DNA from 3 places in the Comamonas sp. FUJ_7 genome. Region 2 is predicted to be linked to each of the others. Evidence: riboswitches for the same ligand, from Rfam matches in the RefSeq annotation. Region 2 holds a riboswitch; each other region holds the start of a gene.
The links. Region 2 has a riboswitch for glycine ahead of AC2I9W_RS04240 (D-amino acid dehydrogenase). Riboswitches for the same ligand answer to the same signal wherever they lie in the genome.
Positions count from the first base shown of each region.

Region 1: linked by a shared signal. The riboswitch ahead of AC2I9W_RS00060 (trimeric intracellular cation channel family protein) and the one ahead of AC2I9W_RS04240 (D-amino acid dehydrogenase) in region 2 are both predicted to bind glycine.
Region 3: linked by a shared signal. The riboswitch ahead of gcvT (glycine cleavage system aminomethyltransferase GcvT) and the one ahead of AC2I9W_RS04240 (D-amino acid dehydrogenase) in region 2 are both predicted to bind glycine.

Region 1 is NZ_JBXXZI010000001.1:12,623-15,891, forward strand. It holds gene mnmC1 (FAD-dependent 5-carboxymethylaminomethyl-2-thiouridine(34) oxidoreductase MnmC1) at 1-835, opposite strand, end outside; gene AC2I9W_RS00060 (trimeric intracellular cation channel family protein) at 977-1,642, opposite strand; glycine riboswitch at 1,695-1,814, opposite strand; glycine riboswitch at 1,828-1,919, opposite strand; gene arsH (arsenical resistance protein ArsH) at 2,517-3,233, opposite strand; gene arsC (arsenate reductase (glutaredoxin)) at 3,220-3,269, opposite strand, start outside.
Region 2 is NZ_JBXXZI010000002.1:111,924-115,192, reverse strand. It holds gene AC2I9W_RS04245 (amino acid permease) at 1-1,045, opposite strand, end outside; glycine riboswitch at 1,587-1,686, shown strand; glycine riboswitch at 1,687-1,807, shown strand; gene AC2I9W_RS04240 (D-amino acid dehydrogenase) at 1,862-3,130, shown strand; gene AC2I9W_RS04235 (EamA family transporter) at 3,243-3,269, opposite strand, start outside.
Region 3 is NZ_JBXXZI010000001.1:346,611-349,879, reverse strand. It holds gene AC2I9W_RS01575 (DHA2 family efflux MFS transporter permease subunit) at 1-373, shown strand, start outside; gene AC2I9W_RS01570 (hypothetical protein) at 451-780, opposite strand; gene AC2I9W_RS01565 (energy transducer TonB) at 883-1,293, shown strand; glycine riboswitch at 1,371-1,477, shown strand; glycine riboswitch at 1,497-1,621, shown strand; gene gcvT (glycine cleavage system aminomethyltransferase GcvT) at 1,687-2,820, shown strand; gene gcvH (glycine cleavage system protein GcvH) at 2,952-3,269, shown strand, end outside.

The DNA.
Region 1 (3,269 bases), on a different contig from region 2:
GCAAAGTTTGTAGCGTGGTGCGCACGCCGGATCTGGATAGACGCGATAAAACACTGTCATCGGGCGAGACATGGGGACAGAACAGTCCCGCAGGCAGGCCCGAGGCACCGGCTGCAGGCTGGGCAGCCTTGTCCAGCACAGTGACTTGCCAGCCGCGCCGCGCCAGACTGGCGGCGGCTGCTGCCCCAGCCAGACCTGCGCCCAGCACCAGACAGTGACCCGGCTGGCCGAGCGGTGCGGGAAAGCCATCGGGGCGATGGCGCGGCTCCCACGCCGGGTTGTAGCGGGCCTGCAGGCCAGTTGTTGCTGCTTGCTGCAGCAGCTCGAAACCCAGCTTGCCCAAAGCCGTTGCCAGCGCCGTACCGGGTGCTGTCAGCAGCGTGCCGCGGCGGCAATGGCGGGCCAGATTCTTGAGGGCATCGCCATTCCAGTCGGCAGGGTCTGCATTGCTCAGGCAGATATGGTCGGCGGCCAGCGGCGGCTGGCGGCGCAGCAGATTCTGCGTATCGCCGATATACAGCGTCAGCAGCACCTGCCCTTGCTCAAACGACAGCCGGTGTATGCCGGGCAGCAGTCCCCACCATTGCTGACACAACTGCTCGCCCAACTGGCTCAGCGGGCCATTGGTTGGCAAGGTTTGGCACAGAGTTTCAAGCGAGGGGGCCTGGCTGAGCAAACCCACAAAATGCAGCATGCGGCTGCGCTGTGGTTGCGCCCGCCATGCCGCCCAAGTCTGCAAAAAGCGCAGACCGCAAGCAAAGTCGGTCTCCAGCACACGCCATTGCTGGGCGTTAGGGTCCATACCTTCAAGCAGGTGGTGAACAGTTTCAGGCATCAAAAAACATCAATTCAACAGAGCAGAGCGCTAAAAACCGGCGCTGCCCCAGTCAAGAGACATCCAGCAAGCGCCGCCGCGCAGCGAAGATGTCGTCCCCCTCCGGGGGAAGGCGCGAAAGCGCCTCAGGGGGCTTGCCAGTTATTCCCAGCGTTGCTGATAAGAAAACACCGGCAGCCGCCACTTGAAGCGAATGGCCGCCAGACGAAAGGCCAGCCCCCCCACAAAGCACACCACGGTGCTGATGTTGGAGCTGACCTCCAGATAGCGCAGGCCCAGGAACATCAGACACACGGCCAGCGACACGCTGGCATACAGCTCGCGGCGGAAGACCACCGGCACCTGGTTGCACAGCACGTCGCGCAAGATGCCGCCGCTGATGCCGGTAATCATGCCCGCCATGATGACAACGATGGTGGGGTAGCCCAGCTCCAGCGCCGTATTGCAGCCGATCAGCGAGAAGGCGATCAGCCCCATGGCGTCCAGCAGCAGAAACACCTGCTTGAGCTTGACCATGTGGCGCGCAATCACCGTGGTCAGCAGGCCAAAGCTGATGACCAGATACACATACTCGGGATGCTGCGTCCAGCCAATCGGGTAGTGGCCCAGCACCATGTCGCGGATGGTGCCGCCGCCCAAAGCGGTGACAAAGGCGATGACGACCACGCCAAAAATGTCCATATTGCGCCGGCCTGCGGCCAGGGCGCCGGACATGGCTTCCGCCGTGATGGCCACCAGATAGATGACCAGCATGACGGTGAAATTGGAGGTCTGGAACGAATCCAGCAAAGAGACAGAAGGCAGCATGAAGGCACTTGAAATAGACCAGCCACTCACATCAGCGAGGAGTGTCCGGCTTGCCTCTCCCGCTGTCCTTTTACCTGAGAGTTGCGCACAAGCACCTTCGCGGCGGTCATGCTTGCCCCTTCGGTGAGCCCAGCGAACTTGTGGTTGCGGGCTGCTCTCCAGTTGGCGATATCCGGGCCTTTTCTGGCCCACCTGCGGTACTGATTGCCTGAGCGATTATGGGAGTTTGCGCCTTCGGCGGGAACTGTGACAGGTTCCGCTCTCCCGCAGGATGGGCGCGATTTTAGTCAGTTTCCGGGACTTTGTTCGGGTTAGTACGGGTTTGCGTGCGGTTGTGCTGCGTGTGGCGCTTGTTCCAGTGGCTGTTGAAGGTGGTTTTGATAGCTGCTTGCGCTTGCTGTGATTGGCGTTGAGCTTGGTTTGGCTCTTGGTTTTGTTTTGATGCCATGCCTTTGCCAAGGACTGAGGGCGGGTCTCGGCTCGCCTTGCCGACCTACTTTCTGTGGCCAGAAAGTAGGCAAAGATCCGGCCCCTGCTGCCCACGACCCCTTCGCTTCGCTGCGGGGCGTCCTGCGCCGTCAAGCTCTTGGGGCTGTGCGGCAAAACTCACTGCGCGTCTTCGACGTTCCGTTCAAACAGGTTGCCCCGGATTGGATGACGATGCAGTTGCACTCTGCGGTGCAACTGCCAGCCCCAAGAACTTTCAGTCACAGGCGTGGGCAAAAGGGGCGATACCGAATGCAGGATGGCTTCTTTGGGTGTTTGATGGCTGTATTTGAGATGGCAGTCAGCGACCCTAAGCAGTCTGCCGAAAATAAGAAAAGCTGCTGCTGAGTTTTCAGTCAAAAGTGTGGTGTCAGCCCGCCCGTATCGCTCAAATACTGCGTTGGTTGACCCGTTTGGACAGTTCTTCGGCACTTTCACGGCGCTCGCTATAGCGATCCACCAGATAGTTCGTACAGTCTCGCGTCAGCAGCGTGAACTTGACCAGCTCTTCCATCACGTCTACCACCCGCTCGTAATATGAAGAGGGCTTCATCCGGCCTGCCTCATCGAACTCTGCAAATGCCTTCGCAACGGAGGATTGATTGGGGATGGTGATCATGCGCATCCAGCGACCCAGCACACGCATTTGATTGACTGCATTGAAGGACTGGGAGCCTCCCGAGACTTGCATTACCGCCAGCGTCTTGCCTTGCGTTGGTCGCACCGCGCCAACGGACAAAGGAATCCAGTCAATCTGCGCTTTGAGAATGCTGCTCATCGCACCATGGCGCTCAGGAGATGTCCAGACCATGCCCTCGGCCCATAGAGCCAGCTCACGCAGCTCTTTAACCTTTGGGTGGTCATCAGGGGCGCCATCCGGCTGCGGCAGGCCGCGCGGGTCGAAGACTCTTGTCTCGGCCCCCATCTTGCGCAGAAGGCGCGCAGCCTCTTCGGTCAGCAGTCGACTGTAGGAGCGGTCACGAACCGAGCCATACAACAGCAGAATGCGCGGCGCGTGGGTTGCACGTTTTTGAGGCAACAAGCCTTCGAGGCTAGGTTTTTCAAATACCTGTTCATCGATGTTGGGGAGGTCAGAGCTTGCCAATTCGTTGGCCTTTCGAGTCAATGACGGTTTCACCGT
Region 2 (3,269 bases):
AAAAAATGCGCGGCGCATTGCCTTCGGTCGCCATGTTGTAGAGCATGCGCGTGGCCGCATACATGCCCGAATTTCCAGCCGACAGCACCGAAGTCAGAATCACCGCATTCATCACCGTGGCCGCCGACAGCAGGCCCGCGTGCTGAAACACCAGTGTGAACGGGCTCACGGCAATATCCGCCACCTCGGTGCGCAGCAGCTGCGGATCGGTATAGGGAATCAGAAAACCGATGACGATGATGGCCAGCACATAGAACAGCAAAATGCGCCAGAACACCTGACGAATCGCGCGCGGCACGTTCTCACGCGGGTTCTCGGATTCGCCCGCCGCCACGCCCACCAGCTCCGTGCCCTGGAAGGAGTAGGCCACGATCATGGCCACGCCTACAAAGGTGGCGAAGTTGCCCACAAAAGGCGCCTCGCCCACTGTCCAGTTCTCAAAGCCGGGCACATGGCCCGACGTGATGATGCCGAACAGAATCAGCACGCCGGTGATCAGAAACGCCACCACGGCCACCACCTTGATCAGAGCGAACCAGTATTCGGCCTCGGCAAAGCCACGCGCGGAAAACGCATTGAGCCCCACCATCAGCAGCAAAAACAGGCCGCTCCAGAGAATGCCCGGCACATCGGGGAACCAGTAGGCCATGACCAGTTGCGAGGCCACCAGATCCACGGCCACCACCACGGCCCAACTGAACCAGAAGTTCCAGCCCAATGCAAAGCCAAAGCCGCGATCCACATAGCGCGAGGCATAGGTCGAGAAAGAGCCGGCCACCGGCATGAAGGCCGCCAGCTCGCCCAGGCTGGTCATGATGTAGTACACCATGATGCCAATGAGCAAATAAGTCAGCACCGCGCCGCCAGGGCCGACCTGGGCGATGGCCGAGCCCGAAGCCACAAACAGGCCGGTGCCAATGGCGCCGCCAATGGCAATCATGCTCAGGTGGCGCTGCTTGAGCACCCGGTGCAGCTGGGGCTGCGTGTTGTTGTCACTGCTACCAGTCAGCGGCGCAGGCTGATGGTTTGCGTTGGGTTGAGACATATGTCTTGTTTTAATGGTTTGCGCCCATTCAGACAGACCACCCAGCCATCCCACAAGCGCTGCCAGACGGCAACGCGAAAAAGCGATCACGCAAAGGATCGCAGGCAACAGGGACAAAGGAACAAAGCCATGAAAGCAAAGCGCTGTGGCGGATAAGCCAGCGGCATTCGATCTCGGCAGCTACCCCGGTCGGGTGCTTCAATGGCCAGGCGGAGATATCACCGGGCCCACTGACAGGCAAAGATGGCATTTTGCCCAAATCCGCCCGCCGTCATGCGCCGGCCCATCAATGCGGGGGTGGACTCTGGGGCTGATCACACGCACTTGACAGCCCAGATCACTATGAAAATGAAAGCAGCATGCGCATGCATTTCTTTCGATTCAAGATCAAATTACTCCAAGACCAACATTTGGCAAGCGGCAATCGCTATCAAATTCATGAATGGGGCTTCACCAAGCAGCGTGATCTGCCAGCCGCCTCTGGCAAACCCGTATAGCCCGCCAACTGCATTCTTCTTACATTGGCGCCCAGGCTTTCAGCCCAGCAATGCCGAGAGAGACTGCAGCGCCAACATTGCGCCGGCAGCGCCGAAGGAGCAACCGCCCCGGAAACTCTCAGGCCAAAGGATCGGCATCGCTTTGATACACACTCTGAAGAATGTCCGGACGTCATCGTCCGCCGGGCATACCGAAGGAGCAAGCGAGCGGCGCAACCAGCGCCCAGCCTCGTGAATCTCTCAGGTCCAGAACAGAGGGGGCGTTTGCTGCGCATATTGCGCGGGAACTCCACCCTTTGACGCATCTGGAATCTGAATCATGAAAACAATCGCCGTTATCGGTGGTGGTATCACGGGCGTGACCACCGCTTATGCCCTCGCACGCCGCGGCTTTTCCGTCACCTTGTTCGAAAAGCAGCGTTACGCGGCCATGGAGACTTCGTTCGCCAACGGCGGCCAGCTCTCGGCATCGAACGCCGAGGTGTGGACGCACTGGTCCACCATCGTCAAGGGCCTCAAATGGATGCTCAAGAGCGATGCACCGCTGCTGCTCAACCCCAAGCCAAGCTGGCACAAGCTGTCGTGGTTTACCCAGTTTCTTGCTGCCATTCCCCACTACGAAAAAAACACCGTGGAGACGGCGCGTCTGGCCGTTGCGGCGCGCGAGCATTTGTTCAGCTGGGCCGAGCAAGAGGGCATCGACTTCGATCTCAAGAAGCAAGGCATCCTGCACATCTATCGTGACCGCGCCGGCTTCGAGCATGCGGGCCGGGTGTCGCAACTGCTGGCCCAGGGCGGCCTGGAGCGCCGTGCCGTCACCCCCGAAGAAATGCATGCCATCGAGCCCACGCTGTCGGGCAATTACTACGGCGGCTACTTCACGGAAAGCGACTCCACCGGCGACATTCACAAATTCACCAGCGGCCTGGCCGCCGCCTGCGCAAGACTGGGCGTGACATGCCTTTACGGCCAGGAGATCGTGTCGGTTGCCAGCAACGGCAAACAGGCCAGCGTCACCGTGCGCCAGGATCAACAAGAGGTGACGTCCACTTTCGATGCCATGGTGGTCTGCGCCGGCACGGCCAGCCGTGCACTGGCCAGCCAGCTGGGCGACAGCGTCAATATCTACCCGGTCAAGGGCTACTCGATCACCGTCAACCTGCTCGATGAGGCCAGCCAGGCAGCAGCCCCCGTGGTCAGCCTGCTGGACGACGAAACCAAGCTGGTCACCAGCCGCCTGGGCCAAGACCGGTTCCGCGTGGCCGGCACGGCGGAGTTCAATGGCTACAACAAGGACATTCGCGCCGACCGCATTCGCCCGCTGATTGACTGGGTGCAGCAGTGCTTTCCGGGCATCAGCACGCGCAGCGTCGTGCCCTGGGCGGGCCTGCGCCCCATGCTGCCCAATCTGATGCCGCGCGTGGGCCCCGGCAACAAGCCTTGCGTGTTCTACAACACCGGTCACGGCCACCTGGGCTGGACGCTGTCTGCCATTACCGCCGACATGATTGGCAACGTGGTTCTTCAGTCCATGGGCAGCGCCAGCAAGCAGCCCCGCCCGCCCACGCTGACCACCGCCAGCGCCTGATCGTGAAGTGATACAGCTACCAAAATGAAAGCTGCTTGCGCTTGATTTTTCTATGTTTCAACATCTTTTGATATTGAAACAATGACAGATAAAGTGCAGGCAGCTCTCAATATCAGAGCTGCAGACAAATCAGCACCAG
Region 3 (3,269 bases), on a different contig from region 2:
AGATCGCATTCCCGCCGCTGCGGGCCTGTCCAACTTTGTGCGGATTACGGCCGGCGCCATGGGCACCTCGATTGCCACCACACTGTGGGAAAACCGGGCCTCCATGCACCACGCGCATCTGACGGAGCTGCTGGTGCAGGGCCAGGGCACTTTTGCTGTCACGGTCAAAAACCTGCAGGCCGCTGGCATGAGCGCCGAGCAGGCCTACGCCCAGATCAACCGGCTGATCGACCAGCAGGCCTTCACCCTTGCGGCGGACGATATCTTTCTGGCCTCGTCCTTTATGTTCCTCAGCCTGATCGTGCTGATCTGGTTCACCAAGCGCCCTGCCGCCCACAGCTCAGGGGCCGATGCTGCAGCCGGCGCGCATTAGTCGCTACTGAAATTTCATATAAAAATAGCTTCCAGCGCTTGTTCAGCAAGCATTGGAAGCTATTTTTTCAGGAGTATTCAATCTGAAGCGACCTGCTTGTCCAGACGGCGCAAAAACACCTGCAGCTCCTTGACGACCTGCGAATCCCCCTTGGCCTGTGCGCAAGCCAGTCCCTGCTCCCAGGCATGACGCGCCGCCTGCGCATCGCCCAACGCCAGCTCCACCTTGCCCAGCTGCTTCCAGGCCACCGAGTAGCTGGCATCCAGCGCCGTCGCCTGCAGCAGATGCTCTCGTGCAATGCCCATCTGCTCCTCATCGGCATAAGCCTTGCCCAGCGTATAGCGCAGCAGCGCCCCATCCTTGCCCTGAGCCAGCAGCTTTTCCAGATTTCCAACCATGGGATTCATGGCCCACACTCCTTTTGTCACCTTTGTCGAAGTCAGAGTGTCGCACCGTCCAGCCTGACAACGCAGCAATGCCCATGCAATGTTTGCCAGCACAATCGAAGCATGATGACCCGCCACCCACTCCAACCTCTCGCACTACTTGCCACCGCTCTCAGCGTCGTCTTTTTGAGCGCCTGCTCAACCACCGGCAATCAGACCCGCAAGCCTTTTGCTGAATGCACGCCCGCCAGTCAAGTCGACACACCCGCCAAGATCAAGACCTCCTCCAATGTCCGTATCGACCCTGACTGGTATCCCGAGGGGGCACTGGTCAAAGTGGTCTATCAGTTCGAAGTCACGCCCGAAGGCAAGATGGGCCGCAAGATCTATCAGCCTGAGGATGCCGACCCACGCATCATCAAAGCCATCGAAAGATCCTTTGCCCGCTGGCGCTTCACGCCCGCCCTGCGCAATGGCCAGCCTGTCACCACCTGTTTCGAGCAGCCCTACGACCTGATCTTCAAGAAGCAGTAACAGCCACTCCTGGGCCCTATCGAAAACCCCAGAAGTTGCAAATTGCGGTGGTGCAGGCCCGTGATGCACCGCTAGAATTGCCTGCGTCAGGAGAGAGTGCCAGCGGCCCCAGCCGCCCGGCACCGCCGAAGGCGCAGATGGCCAGTCCATCCAAACGCTCAGGCAAAAGGACTGACAAGCGCTGCGCGGCGTACAAGCTGCCAGCGTTCCTTGCTGGAGAGAGATGTGAGCCGCCATTTCATGGTGCGCCTGCATCCACCGAAGGAGCAAACTGCCCGACATCACTGCGGCAGTGAATCTCTCAGGTAAAGCGGACAGCAAGGCAAGCCCGCCGCGCATGGCAGCCGTCATGCAGGGCCACTCATATGGGTTGAATAACCGGAGCGCTTGCCTGTGACTGCTGCAACCTCGCCTGACCTGCTAACCACACCTTTGTTCGACCTGCACCAGAAGCTGGGCGCGCGCATGGTGCCGTTTGCCGGTTATTCCATGCCTGTGCAATACCCGCAAGGGCTGATGGCCGAGCATCTGCACACCCGCAAGGCGGCAGGACTGTTCGATGTCTCCCACATGGGCCAGCTCTTGCTGCGCGGGCTAGATGCAGCGGCAGCTCTTGAGTCGCTGATGCCCGTTGATGTCATTGACCTGGGCCTGCACAAGCAGCGCTACGGACTGCTGCTCAATGAAGAAGGCGGCATTCTGGACGACCTGATGTTCGTCAACCGGGGCGACGACCTGTTCCTCATCGTCAACGGTGCCTGCAAGGTGGCCGACATGGTCCATATCCAGAAACACATCGGTCAGCGCTGCGAAGTCGTGCCCCTGCCCGACCGCGCCCTGCTGGCACTGCAAGGCCCTCAGGCCGTGACAGCGCTGCAAAGACTGATCCCCAGCGTCAACGCCCTAGTCTTCATGACCGGCAACTACTTTGACTGGCAAGGCCATGCGTTCTACATCACGCGCAGCGGCTATACGGGCGAGGATGGGTTTGAAATCTCCCTGCCCGCCCATGTGGCACAAGCCTTTGCCGAGACGCTGCTGGCCCAGCCCGAAGTCGCCCCCGTCGGCCTGGGTGCCCGCAACTCGCTGCGCCTTGAAGCGGGTCTGTGCCTGTACGGCAACGATATTGACACCACGACCACTCCTGTCGCAGGCGCTTTGAACTGGGCCATCCAGAAAGTGCGACGCAGCGGCGGTGCACGCGAAGCAGGCTTTCCCGGCGCTGCCATCGTGCTGGAGCAGCTACAAAATCCGCAGCAGCTGACGCGCAAGCGCGTTGGCCTGCTTGCACAGGAACGCACTCCCGTGCGCGAGCCTGCGGTGCTTGAAAACATGGACGGCCAGCATATAGGTCACATCACCAGCGGCCTGCTCAGCCCCACTCTCAACCAGCCCATTGCCATCGCTTATGTGGCGCCCGACTATGCGGCCGTAGGCACCGAAATCTTTGCCCTGGTGCGCGGCAAGCCCGTGCCCATGAAGGTTGCTGAGATGCCCTTTGTGCCCACCAACTACTACCGTGGCTAGGTCTGTCGCCGCGCATGAGAGCGGCCAGTTTGCCCAACAGCACTCAGAACGCCGCTAAAGTGCGGGCTGGACCTTTCTCCAACACAACCCCGATTCCTCCGAATCCCTGAATTCCCCATCTGGAGCTTTGCATGAGCATCAAATATTCCAAAGAACACGAATGGATCAACGCCGCTGACACCAATGCCGCGATTGTCGGCATCACCGTCCACGCACAAGACGCACTGGGCGATGTGGTGTTTGTCGATCTGCCCGCCGTCGGCACCATCTTCAAGGCCGGCGACGTGACCGGCGTGGTCGAGTCCGTCAAGGCCGCTGCAGACGTATACATGCCCGTGACCGGTGAAATCGTTGAAGTCAACGAAGACCTGCGCAACGACCCCTCGCTGGCCAACAGCGACCCGCTGGCCACCGGCTGGTTCTTCAAGGTCAAGATGAGCGACGTGAGC